3 regions of the Thermoanaerobacter kivui genome follow, and region 3 is predicted to be linked to each of the others. Evidence: riboswitches for the same ligand, from Rfam matches in the RefSeq annotation. Region 3 holds a riboswitch; each other region holds the start of a gene.

Region 1 (4,201 bases), 160 kb from region 3:
GAGTCAGTCTATAGCTTACTCCTACAATCCCCGGTTTATGTTCTTTAACGGCTTCTATCAATTTTTTAATAGGAACAGCAGGTCCCAAAAATACAGTCTCATAACCTTGCTGCTCGGCAAACCTCAAAAAGTTATACACTCCTGCTACATGAACACAATTCCCTATAGCTGCCGCTACAATTAACTTCTTCATGCTATCGTTACCTCCTTTCTTCTTCCTTCAACCAATTCTATTATCTCTTCAACTGACATTCCTTTTATGCCAAGCTTTTCAGCAGTCCTTCCTATTTTCCAGTAATCTTTTCTATGCATAACTGAAGCAAGATGTATAACAGCATCAATAGTAAGAGTCTTGATACCTATCTCTTTTGCTATAGAAGACATAGGCACTAAACTCATAGGAACATCTTCAAATATATACCGGCAATCTAATGTTTCAGGAGCTAACAAACCTACATAAGCTTTTGTGTTTTGAATTACCTCATATAGATTTTCTCCTTCTGCATTGTAACTTTCTTTTAGCCATCTTTTAGCGGAAATAGTATTTACACCTAGAGCTTTCGCCACCATCATTCTTTCGTTATCTATTTTTTCCAATATCTTTGCTACAGAAGGTGAAATTCCTTCGCGATAATATTCAAAATTGCCTTTTGTCGTCTCAATTCTCGCCGCATTTAACAAGGTAGGCGTTGGATGAAAAACAGAGCCAAAGTTATTGAAGCTGGTTTCTAAAACATTTTGCGCTGGTACAAATTGAGGAAAAGCAGTGTTAAGTGCCTCTACTACCATCTGAGTTTTGTCTTTGGGTATTGCAGCAACAGACACAACCTCTTTTATCTTGTATATCTTTGCCTTTCCCATGGAAGACCTGCAGGCATATATAAAAGTATCTGTTTCTGCAATAACTACTTCTAAACCTCTTCTCTTTCTAATTACATTGTGAAATTCTAAGGCACCACCTGTTCTTCCAGGATTCAATACGATTATCTGTCCTTCCTCAAGATATGGCAACACTTCATTAGCAATTTTATAATGAGCAGACGCTGGAACTGCAACTAAAATTATGTCAACGCCTTCAACGGCTTTTTTCATATCATCAGTTATCAAATTTAATTTTCCAAATCCTTTAATTTCCCCTTTTAACTCTATTCCACCTTTTTCTATTATCGGAATTAATTTTTCATAGGTTCTGTTGTAAAGATTTACCTTAAAGCCTTTCAAAGCCAAGTGCCCTGCTATTGCCTGACCCCCGTTACCGGCTCCTATTACTGCAAAGGAGACTGCACCCATCTTCTTAAACCCCCTTTTTAAGAAATGAAAAAGCTATAGAGGAAATCTATAGCTTTACGATTTGCCGTCTGATAAAAAAACAAAATCAGACACCAATGCTATCATCCTCCTCTTTCAACGCTTACGAGGTTAGCTGACGGGTTCGGGCCGAAAGATAACCCTACCATCTTAAAGATGGATTCACCCCGAAAATTGGTTCCCCCGCTTCTTTACGAATTCAGCGTTTAGCATTTTATTCAATTTTCAATTTATTTTTATTATATCATAAAATCTAAAAGTTGTAAAGAGAAACAAGTTAATATTTCCCAAAATCATCTCCTACTCTTATTTCATCCAAATAATTGTATATAGTATATCTGGAAACACACAATATCTTCGCTACATAATCTATAGCTCCCCTTATCAAAAAAGTGCCTTTAGCATCCAACATCTTGACTACCTGCACTTTTTCTTCTTTTGTCATGAAATTTACAGGTTTTCCATAATTTTCTAATGTGGTATTCACTATGCTCTCTAAAACCTCACTAACACTGCCTGTATAAGCCTCTCGAGCCTCCTCATTGGTATCAGTCACATCGCAAAACTCTGATAAGGTATTTTTTACCATTATAAATTCTGAGATATCAATATTGATGGTAAGGCATCCAACAGGCTTACCATTTTCGTCTTTTATAAAAAGAGCAGATGACTTCAAAATTTTCCCATCTTTCCCTTTGTTTTTATAGTTTATTAAATTTTCAACGTTATCAGATTTCAATACTTTCGATATAGTTTCAGGCAAAGGACTCCCCACTTCTCTTCCCGTTACATGTCCGTTTACAATTGCAATAATAGGATATTGAGGCGAAGAAAAGTCATGCAGTGCTACTTCGCAATTTTTCCCAAACGTATTAGCTATTCCTTCCATTATAGGGATTATGCTTTTTAAGATAGGATGCGTCTTCATTGACTTTGAATCCCCCTAATCATACAATTTAAATATATGCAGTGAAGTGATGAAAAATTACTGATAGGCTGCAAAAAAATTCATCTGCAAAAAAAGATAAGACTTTAAGATGAAAAAAATTATTAACGTTATTATACATGCCTCAAACAAGGTTGTCAAGCACTATTTCCTTTGCATCTGCCCATAATCTTTCTAAATTGTAGAAAGCTCTTTCTTCCTCTTGGAAAATGTGCACCACCACATCCCCATAATCCATTAAAACCCATTTGCCTGAAGCATATCCTTCAATGTGGTCAACAAAAATCCCCTCTTCACAGAGTTTTTTCTCAATCTCATCAGTTAATGCTTTTACGTGGGTATCCGAACTGCCGGTCGCAATAATAAAATAATCTGCAATAGTCGTCAATTCACCTATATATAAGACCTTTATGTCAAAAGCTTTTTTGTCTTCTAGCAGATTACAAATTTTAAAGACTTTATCTTTTACATCTACCACCAAATCAACCCTCCATTTTATATGTTTTTTCCTAAAATTATAGTTATGTCAGCACTATTACTTCCTTTTGTATCTTCAACTACAATAGCATTTTTTAAAATTTTCTTCAAATCTTCCACCACTTTTTTGTCGTCAGTCCTATTAATTATCTGAGTAGTGTTGTAAGTAGTACCTACTACATTGCCTATTTTCACTACATCGTATCCCTGTTGCTTTAACAAATCAGCAGTCTTTGCGGCTGCTCCTGGTATGCCGCCGCCATTTAAAACCTCTATTTTTATATTTTTGTTAACTGTCATCTCATTAGTTTTATTATCTATATCACCATTTAAATTCGCCATAAATTGTCTTACTTCTTGGGGATTTGTGATATAATAAGCAATCCCATCAATGTACTGAGGAGTGCCAGGTAAAGTTGCCGTCTTTATATTGTCTTTATCAAGTTTCAAAAGGTAATCTGCATACTTTAGCATAGTAACAGGTGGTATATTTGTTTCTACGTATTGATTTATGTTTTTTAATATACGATGAATTTTTAACAAAGTACTGGGGTTTTTAGCTTTTTCAAACATTGCTAATAAAAAATCCCTTTGAACTTTGACCCTTTCCAAGTCTTGTTCTGCATATCCATGTCTAAATCTCACCAACTGTAAAGCCTTTTCTCCATCCAAAAGCTGTACACCTTTTTTCAAATGTATGTGAAGATTTCCCGCATTGTCATCATAATTCATGTCCATAGGTACGTTCATCTCTACTCCGCCTAAATCGTCTACTAATTGTATAAAGCCCTCATATCCAATTTTCACATAATAATCAATAGGCTCTCCAATAAGTTGTGACACTGTATCCATCGCCAGCTGAGGTCCACCTATCGGATAAGCAGCATTTATCTTTTGCGTTCCATACTTGGGAAGTTTAATCATAGTATCTCTCGGAATAGATAAAATATAAGCTTTGTGAGTATTAGGGTCATAAGACAACACCATCATAGTGTCAGAGCGCTTTGGATCTGTTTGTGATGTCTCATCAACTCCCAAAACCAATATATTTATTTTTTGAATCGTTTCTGAATTTTTGTTTTCATTACTTCTATTCATCAAAGAAACATCTGAAGGATTTAGAGACTTCAAATAAATATACCCTCCAACTCCTACTGACAATAAACTTAATAATAACAATATTGAAACAGTTTTTATAAATTTTCTCATTTTTCTCCACTCCCAAGTTTCAAAAGAATATAATTTCGAGCTTTTACTGTTTTTTCATAAAGAAGTAGTCCCCTCTCTATAACATAACAAATTGTACTATCAAAAGACTTTAACAAAGCAAGGTCTAAGTTTTCCTTTGCTAATCGCCTTAATTCCTCTACCCCTTTAAAATCTCTATTGGGCTCTATATAATCCGCAAGAAATATTATTTCATCCAAAAGTGTCATATTAACATCACCAGTAGTATGAAGGGCAATAGCT
Region 2 (4,201 bases), 190 kb from region 3:
TGTCGCAACCCCCGTCTCAAAAGCTACAAGAGCGCCTCTCGTACGAGAAGGAATGTCTCCTTTGTAAGGTTCATAATCATAAAAGACAGAGGTCATTATGCCATTTCCTTTTGTATCTGTTAAAAATTCAGACCGATACCCTATTAAGCCTCGTGTAGGTATTTTAAACTTAAGCCTTATAGTTCCTGGCTTTAATGTGTGCATATCCATCAATTCAGCTTTTCTCGGTCCTAATTTTTCCATTACAACTCCCATATATTCTTCAGGAATATCTATTGTCAAAAGTTCAATAGGTTCCATTTTTACTCCATTTACTTCTTTAAAAATCACTGTAGGCTTAGAAACCTGTAATTCATACCCTTCCCGTCTCATAGTCTCAATTAAAATAGAAAGATGCAGCTCTCCTCTTCCAGACACCTTAAAAGAATCAGTAGAATCTGTTTCTTCAACTCGCAATGCTACGTTTGTCTCTAGCTCTTTAAAAAGCCTTTCTCTTAAATGTCTTGAAGTAACGTATTTACCTTCAGTTCCAGCAAAAGGACTGGTATTTACACTAAAAGTCATAGAAACTGTAGGCTCTTCTATTCGAACAAAGTCTACCGCTTCAGGATTATCCCTATCTGCAATGGTCTCTCCAATCTCAATATCGCTTATGCCTGAAACTGCCACAATATCTCCTAAACTTGCTTCTTCTACTTGCACTCTTTTTAGTCCTTCAAACTGATATAGATTATTTATGTGAACTTTTTGTATTGACCCATCTCTTTTACATATGGCCGCTTCTTCCCCTGAAATTATTTTTCCTCTAACTACTTTTCCAATGGCAATTCTCCCAATGTAATCATCATAATCTAAAGTAGTCACTATAAGTTGTAATGGTGCTTCAACATCTCCTATTGGTGCAGGAATATAGTCTAAAATCGTATCAAAAAGAGGTCTCAAGTCATGAGACTCTTCTTCTAAACTTAATTTTGCTATACCTTCTTTTGCAGAGGTGTAGACAACAGGGAAATCAATTTGGTCATCATTTGCTCCTAATTCAATAAATAGATCTAAAACTTCGTCAATAACCTCCTGAGGCCTTGCATCAGGCCTATCAATTTTATTTATGACAACTATAGGTTTTAGATCCAGTTCCAATGCTTTACTTAATACAAAACGGGTCTGTGGCATAGGTCCTTCAAAAGAATCCACCAACAAAAGTACCCCATCTACCATTTTTAATACTCGCTCTACTTCACCGCTAAAATCCGCATGTCCTGGGGTATCCACTATATTTATTTTCACATCTTTATATCGTATAGCGGTATTTTTTGCAAGAATCGTTATTCCTCTTTCTCTTTCTAAATCGTTAAAATCCAAAATCCTTTCCTCAACTTTTTCATTTGACCTAAAAATACCGCTTTGTTTAAGCATAGCATCAACCAAAGTAGTTTTTCCATGATCAACATGAGCAATAATGGCTATATTTCTTACATCTTCTCTTACAAATTTCATAAGGTATCTCCTTCCATAAAATAGGCTATATCGCGTATACAGTATTATATAATATCTCAAGGAATAAAAATAGTCAATATAAAAAAAGAGCACTCTTTCGAGTACTCTTTTTATCATAGGTCATTTTATAATCCTTCTTGCTGTAACATAGTGCTCTTTATAGTACCCTTCATCTAAAGGACTTATTATGACCTTCCCTCTGCCAGAAGAACTGTTTATAAACTCTCCATTGCCTATATATATTCCCACATGATTTATGACACTACTCCCCAACGTCGTAAAAAACACCAAATCTCCCCGCACAAGACTGTCATAACTCACTTTCTCTCCCACAGTAGCCTGTTCATTTGCCGTCCTTGGCAAATCAAAGCCATAATTTTTAAAAACGTATTGAACAAAGCCAGAACAATCAAATCCTTTGGGAGTTGCACCTCCGTATACATAGGGAGTCCCCACAAAAGACTTAGCAAAATCTATCAATTTATCTACAAGACTTCTATCTACTTCGCCCCTTGAGGTATTTGAAGAACTTCTCACAGACAAATACTCGCCAAAAACCCATCCTTCTCTTCCATCAGAAAGCTTTATCTTGTACCATCCGTTTTGCTTATCCAACACGTTTACTGTAGTATTCTTGTTAAGCTGTGTTATGATACTCCCTGATAAACTTCCTTCACTTCGCACATTTACATAACTACCTGTCACTATACCAACACTTGCTGCTTTTTCCGAATCTCCTCTTGAGACATTAGAAGAATTTCTTACGGATAAATATTCACCAAAAACCCATCCTTCTCTTCCATCAGAAAGCTTTATCTTGTACCACCCGTTTTCCTTATCTAACACAGTCACTGTGTCATTCCAATTTAAGCGGGCAATGACACTTCCTGATAAGCTTCCTTGAGTCCGCACATTTACATAATTGCCTGTAATCTTTCCAACTCCCAATCCTTCCGCAAACGCTGGGTTCAAAAAAGAGCTACCAATCAGCGTCGCACCAAACACAGAAATTCCAAAAATCATCTTTCCTATTCGCTGATCCACTGCAAATCTCCTTCCTTTATTGCCTCCGGAGTTAGCTGTCGGGTGCGGGACAGAAGGTATCCCTACTGCAGCTTAAAGCTACAGATTAACCCCAAAAAGCGGTTCCTCCGTACCTTTCGGATTCGGCAAGATTGCATATTTTGTCCTTTTGTCTTATCTTATCATATCCTACAGTCAAAGTCAATGTTTACATTACATTTTCTTAAATTTTTTGATCTTTTTTTAATATATTTTATAAAAAATTAATAATTTGTGTGACAAAAAAATAAAAGGCTTAACGCCTCTTTTCTCTTTTATGGTGCGGAGGGTGGGACTTGAACCCACACGGGAAACCCCATACGCCCCTCAAACGTACGCGTCTGCCAGTTCCGCCACCACCGCACGCTTTTTTAATTTCGTCACACTATGAATTATATAATCTTTTTAAGTCAGTGTCAATAGCTATTTTTTTATGGATGGTGTCAAAATACTGTAGGATAATTTTCAGCGACAACCCTTGAAATATCTTCAATCAAAGTTTTTACGGTATGCTTGTTTTTCTTTAAATTCTACGATAATTTTACACTACTTTTTTATATACCATTTTTCTATATTATAAAAAACATCAAAACCAGTAGGGTCCACAACTTTTACATTGTCATATGCCATAACTGCTCCTTCAATATAGAAAAGGCCAATTATGGGTTGTTCCTCTAAAAAAACTTGTTCCAAAGCCTGATAATCTGTTTTTAAAGAATTCTCTTCTGAATCATAAAAAATTCTACTATATATTTCATCAACTTTAGAATTACTATAACCCATAAAATTGTCTTTGCCTTTTGTCATAAACAATGTAGACATATCTTGATTATAACTTAAATTCCACTCCATTAACACCAAATCAAATTTACCCGAATATACAGAACTTAGTAAATTGCCCCAATCTTTTGGTACAATGTTTATTTCAATTCCTACATCTTTTAAATTATTCTTTATAATTTGAGCAACTTTAATCAAATATGGATTATTTGCATTTACCAGCAAATCAAATTTGAGCTGATAAGTTCCATTGCTCCTTATCCCTTTAACTAAATTCCAACCACTTTCCTCTAATATTTTATTTGCCTCTTTTATATCGTAATTATGAGATACTATTTTATTGCTATAAAGCCATGAATCAGGACGAACCGGAATACATGACTTTAACCCATGACTAAAATATACTTCTTTCAAAATTTTGTCAACATCTATTCCATAACACATCGCTTTCCTGACATTTGAATCTTTCAAAGCTGGATTTTGATAATTAGGAGCCATAAATACATAATCTTGCATAATATATTTGTAAATATTTACATTTGAAAGTTCTTTATACTTATCCCAGTCTATGTCATTTAAAAAAGTAAAATCTGCTTCTTTGCTTTGAAAAGATGTTATCATAGCATTTTCATTAGGCACAATTTTAAATACTATACTATCTATATAAGGTTTGTCACCTCTATAATAAGGATTTCTTTCAAAAATAACTTCTCTGCCAACGCTGTAAGAAGATATCTTATAGGGTCCTGTACCAATAGGTACAATATCTTTATTTAAAATATCTTCCTTACCTTTATATTGGTGCTCAGCTAGAATAGGAAAAGTAAACAAAGCTATTGGATTTGCAACAGGTTTATTTAAA
Region 3 (4,201 bases):
GACCACAGGATTGCCATGTCTTTATGGGTTGCTGGACTTATAGCAGAAGGAGAAACTAAGATAAAAAATGCTGAATGTGTAAATATTTCGTATCCGGATTTTTATAAAACCTTTGATATGCTATAATATCATTGGTGATGAATGATGAAAGAAAAGATACTTATCATAGAGGATGAAAAGCACATAGCCCGTTTTTTACAATTGGAGTTTGAACATGAAGGATATACTGTCACTGTGACTTACGATGGACCTTCTGGCTTAAAGGAGGCATTAGAAGGAGATTATGACCTTGTGCTTTTGGACATAATGCTTCCAGAAATTGACGGATTTGAAGTTTTAAAAAAAATAAGAGAACATTCCGACATACCTGTTATAATGCTTACTGCCAAGTACGAAGTAAAAGACAAAGTGGAAGGACTTGACATTGGAGCTGATGACTATGTGACAAAACCCTTTTCTATAGAAGAGCTTTTTGCAAGAGTGAGGGCTGCTTTGAGAAAGAAAAAGCCGCATCTTAAAAAAGATGTGTTAAGATATAGCGACATCACTATGGATTTGACAACTCATGAAGTAAGAAGAGCGGGTATAAAAATTGAACTTACAAAAAAAGAATTTGACCTTTTAGAATATTTGATTAAAAACGCAAATATAGCGCTGACAAGAGAAAAAATCCTTGAGTGCGTGTGGGGTTATGATTATTATGGAGATACCAACATAGTGGATGTATATATAAGGTATTTGAGGAGCAAAATTGACGACCCTTTTGACCGGAAGTTAATCCACACCATAAGAGGAGTGGGGTACACTTTGAAGGAGGATAAAGATGAAGATTAAGCTGTGGCCCCGCCGCATAACTTTAAGGATAGCTCTTCTTTATTCTGTAGTTTTTTCAGTAATACTGGTTGTGCTTAATGCTTCTGTGCTTTACGGCTTAAAATATTATCTAATATACCAAGCAATGGACCAAGTAACAAGCCAGGCAGAGGCTATAAAAAGTAAACTGGGGGAAATAAAAGGGGACGTCAATTTATTTGAAAAAGATTTGATTTTTTCAAGCATACCAAATGAAAATATTTATACAAAAATATTTGATGAAAAAGGGAATGTCATCTATTCTTCTAAAAGATTAGAAAGAATTAATATTCCTCATGATGTAAACATAGATATTCCTGTTAAAATTGACAAATATGATAAGGATTTGACTTACCTCAATACCATTTTTAAAAGCGATGATAAAGTGTTCTATATTCAAGTGATAAAGGACATGGAAAATGAATATTTGTTTTTGAAGCTACTTTTTATTTTGATGTTTTTTGCGGATGCGGCAGGAATTTTTGTGTCCTTTATTGCAGGATATTTCGTTACAAAGAGGGCTTTAAGACCTGTGGATTATATGACAAAAGAAGTAAGAGAGATAGATGCCCATGGGTTAAATAAAAGACTTAAAATATATGGAGAAGACGATGAACTTACAAGATTGGCAAAAACCTTTAATGACATGCTGGATAGGTTGGAAGATTCTTTTAAAAGGCAGAACATGTTTGTCTCTGATGCTTCTCACGAACTTAGAACCCCAATTTCTGTAATAAAAGGGTATATTGACATGTTGGATAGATGGGGAAAAGAGGACAAAGCCGTATTGCAAGAGGCTATAGAGGCGATTAAAAAAGAGACATTAGACATGGAGCATCTCATTGAAAGACTTCTTTTGTTGGCAAAAGGAGATAATAAATCGATAAAGTTAAATAAGGAAGAGTTTAATTTAAAGGATGTAATAAAAGAGGTTGCAGAGGAAATAAAAATGTTAAATGAAAGCAAAAATATAGTTGTAAAAGGGCAAAATGACATAAATATAATGGCTAACAAAAAACTCATTAAAGAGCTTATAAGGATATTTTTAGACAATGCAGCAAAATACACTTCTTCAGATGGCAATATAGAAATTGATGTGGGGAAGGATAACTCAAAAGCCTATATAAAAATTAAAGATGATGGCGTGGGAATACCAAAAGAGGACATTCCACATATTTTTGATAGGTTTTACAGAGTAGACAAAGCGAGAGCCAAAGAGACAGGTGGGGCAGGATTGGGATTAGCTATTGCTAAGTGGATTATTGAGGAACATAAAGGAAGCGTCACTGTAAAAAGTGAAGTAGGGAAAGGTAGTGAATTTACCATAACATTACCTATCTTTCCACCAGTTTAATATGGACACAAGTTAAATATCCGGCTATAATTTAGTTAAAAATATGCCGAATCCCCGATAAGGGGTACGGGGGAACTAAATTGGGGTGAATCCACTTTTGTGGTAGGGTGTCCCTAACCCGAACCCGTCAACTAACCTCGGAGGCAAAAGGGGGAACAACATGTTTAATATTCGCATCAAGGTCAAACCTCTCATCGCATCAGTTATAGCCGGATTGTTTATTTCCCAATCAGTATTTGCCGCAACTTACACAGTTAAACCCGGCGATACCTTATGGGGTATAAGTCAAAAATACGGAACTACCTATACTAAGCTGATGTCTTTAAACGGCCTTCAAAGTACCGTAATATACCCAGGACAAGTTTTACAAGTGCCGGGTAGTGATAACACATATGTTGTCCAAAAAGGTGACAGTTTGTACTTAATTGCTTTAAAATACGGCATTACTGTTGATATGCTCAAATCTGCAAACGGATACAAAAGCGACATAATATATCCTGGACAAGTCTTTATTATACCCAGTGCTACTTCTTCTAATAGGGCATATCAGGATGTCAGCAGAGGTTCTATCGAAAGGGGTGTAATACCCTACACAAAAGAGGAATTTGACCTCCTTGCGCGACTTGTTACCGCGGAAGCAGATGGAGAACCATACCAGGCTAAAGTAGCAGTTGCGGCTGTAGTAATAAACAGAGTTAAAAGTGGTATTTTCCCTAATACTATAAAAGATGTGATATATCAAGTCGATGCATACGGAAATTACCAATTTACTCCTGTGCTAAATGGGTGGATAAATAGACCTGCTTCAGTTGACGCTATAAGTGCAGCAAGAGATGCGTTAAGTGGTGTTGACCCAACAAACGGAGCCTTGTATTATTTTGACCAAAGTTCTACTAATGCGTGGTTGTGGTCACTTCCTATAGCGGCAAGAATAGGTAATATGGTTTTCTGTTACGGCAGGTAAAACTTCCGATGAGAGGGTCAAAAACGGGTACAATTTAAGTACCCGTTTTTGACTTAGAAAAACAATTTATACAAAGTAGAAAGACCAAAAGCGATGAATATGAAAGAAGATAGATATTTTAAGTATTGAGAGGGAAATTTTTTATTGAAATAGATACCTACAATTATTCCTAATATATCTGCTAAAAATATCCCCAGAGTAGTACCTATTAATATGTACAGAGGACTGTTATATGATGCAGTCAAAGCTATAGCAGCCAATTGCGTTTTGTCTCCAAATTCTGATAGTACATATGTACTTATAATAGTTGCAACAGGACCATATTTTGAATTTTTTATTTTTTCCTGTTTTGTTTCTTTCTCTATTAAAGTTGAAATTCCAAAAAACAAAAATAATAAAGCAGCTAAAAATTTTATATAAAAAATGGGAATGTATTCGGTGATATACGAACCAAATATCACAGCAATGCCATTGTTTATTAAGGCTGCGATAAATATACTTATAAGAACAGTCCTTACTTTAAAAAGAGTAGCAAAAGCCATTGACATGAGCTGTGACTTATCTCCCATCTCAGAAGTAAAGATAAGGACAAATGATGTGACAAGTGCCTCCATTTTATTGCCTCCCCAACTATTATATTTGCTCTATAAATAAATTAGGACCTTTACATAATATGTAAAACATATTATGTAAAGGTCTCGTTCTTTAAGGTAAAGCCAGGGTTTCCCGATATGTTGACTTTACCACATATAAGCTATGCGAACTACTCCCCTTTACTCAATATATTGTAAAAAATTTATCATAAAATGTCAACTTATTTGATTGTAACATGTCTGTCGAAATTTTGAAGGTTACTGAGTTTTTGCATAGTTATATTTTTAGACTAAAATTTTACACACATTATTTTAGAAATGAAGGCAATGTAGCTTTATTGGTGAAACCAATTTCAAAAAATTGATGTAATTTACAAAATGAGTTCTGCAAATAAAATTTTAGTAAATGGCTACAAGTTAATAGGATATTGATTATTT

The links. Region 3 has a riboswitch for cyclic di-AMP ahead of TKV_RS05250 (cell wall hydrolase). Riboswitches for the same ligand answer to the same signal wherever they lie in the genome.
Region 1: it holds a riboswitch for cyclic di-AMP, as region 3 does, so the genes downstream of both, TKV_RS04510 (NAD/NADP octopine/nopaline dehydrogenase family protein) here and TKV_RS05250 (cell wall hydrolase) in region 3, are expected to answer to the same signal.
Region 2: it holds a riboswitch for cyclic di-AMP, as region 3 does, so the genes downstream of both, TKV_RS04340 (C40 family peptidase) here and TKV_RS05250 (cell wall hydrolase) in region 3, are expected to answer to the same signal.

The regions. Positions count from the first base shown of each region.
Region 1 is NZ_CP009170.1:888,586-892,786, reverse strand. Features, by position in the region: gene TKV_RS04515 (cobalamin-dependent protein) at 1-193, opposite strand, end outside; gene TKV_RS04510 (NAD/NADP octopine/nopaline dehydrogenase family protein) at 190-1,290, opposite strand; cyclic di-AMP (ydaO/yuaA leader) riboswitch at 1,395-1,523, opposite strand; gene TKV_RS04505 (helix-turn-helix transcriptional regulator) at 1,586-2,236, opposite strand; gene rsfS (ribosome silencing factor) at 2,379-2,732, opposite strand; gene TKV_RS04495 (LCP family protein) at 2,750-3,940, opposite strand; gene yqeK (bis(5'-nucleosyl)-tetraphosphatase (symmetrical) YqeK) at 3,937-4,201, opposite strand, start outside.
Region 2 is NZ_CP009170.1:861,635-865,835, reverse strand. Features, by position in the region: gene typA (translational GTPase TypA) at 1-1,497, opposite strand, end outside; gene TKV_RS04340 (C40 family peptidase) at 1,618-2,541, opposite strand; cyclic di-AMP (ydaO/yuaA leader) riboswitch at 2,547-2,679, opposite strand; tRNA gene TKV_RS04335 (tRNA-Leu) at 2,838-2,922, opposite strand; gene TKV_RS04330 (ABC transporter substrate-binding protein) at 3,106-4,201, opposite strand, start outside.
Region 3 is NZ_CP009170.1:1,050,198-1,054,398, forward strand. Features, by position in the region: gene aroA (3-phosphoshikimate 1-carboxyvinyltransferase) at 1-126, shown strand, start outside; gene TKV_RS05240 (response regulator transcription factor) at 145-834, shown strand; gene TKV_RS05245 (sensor histidine kinase) at 824-2,206, shown strand; cyclic di-AMP (ydaO/yuaA leader) riboswitch at 2,241-2,367, shown strand; gene TKV_RS05250 (cell wall hydrolase) at 2,367-3,170, shown strand; gene TKV_RS05255 (TMEM165/GDT1 family protein) at 3,224-3,784, opposite strand; gene TKV_RS05260 (PIG-L deacetylase family protein) at 4,196-4,201, opposite strand, start outside.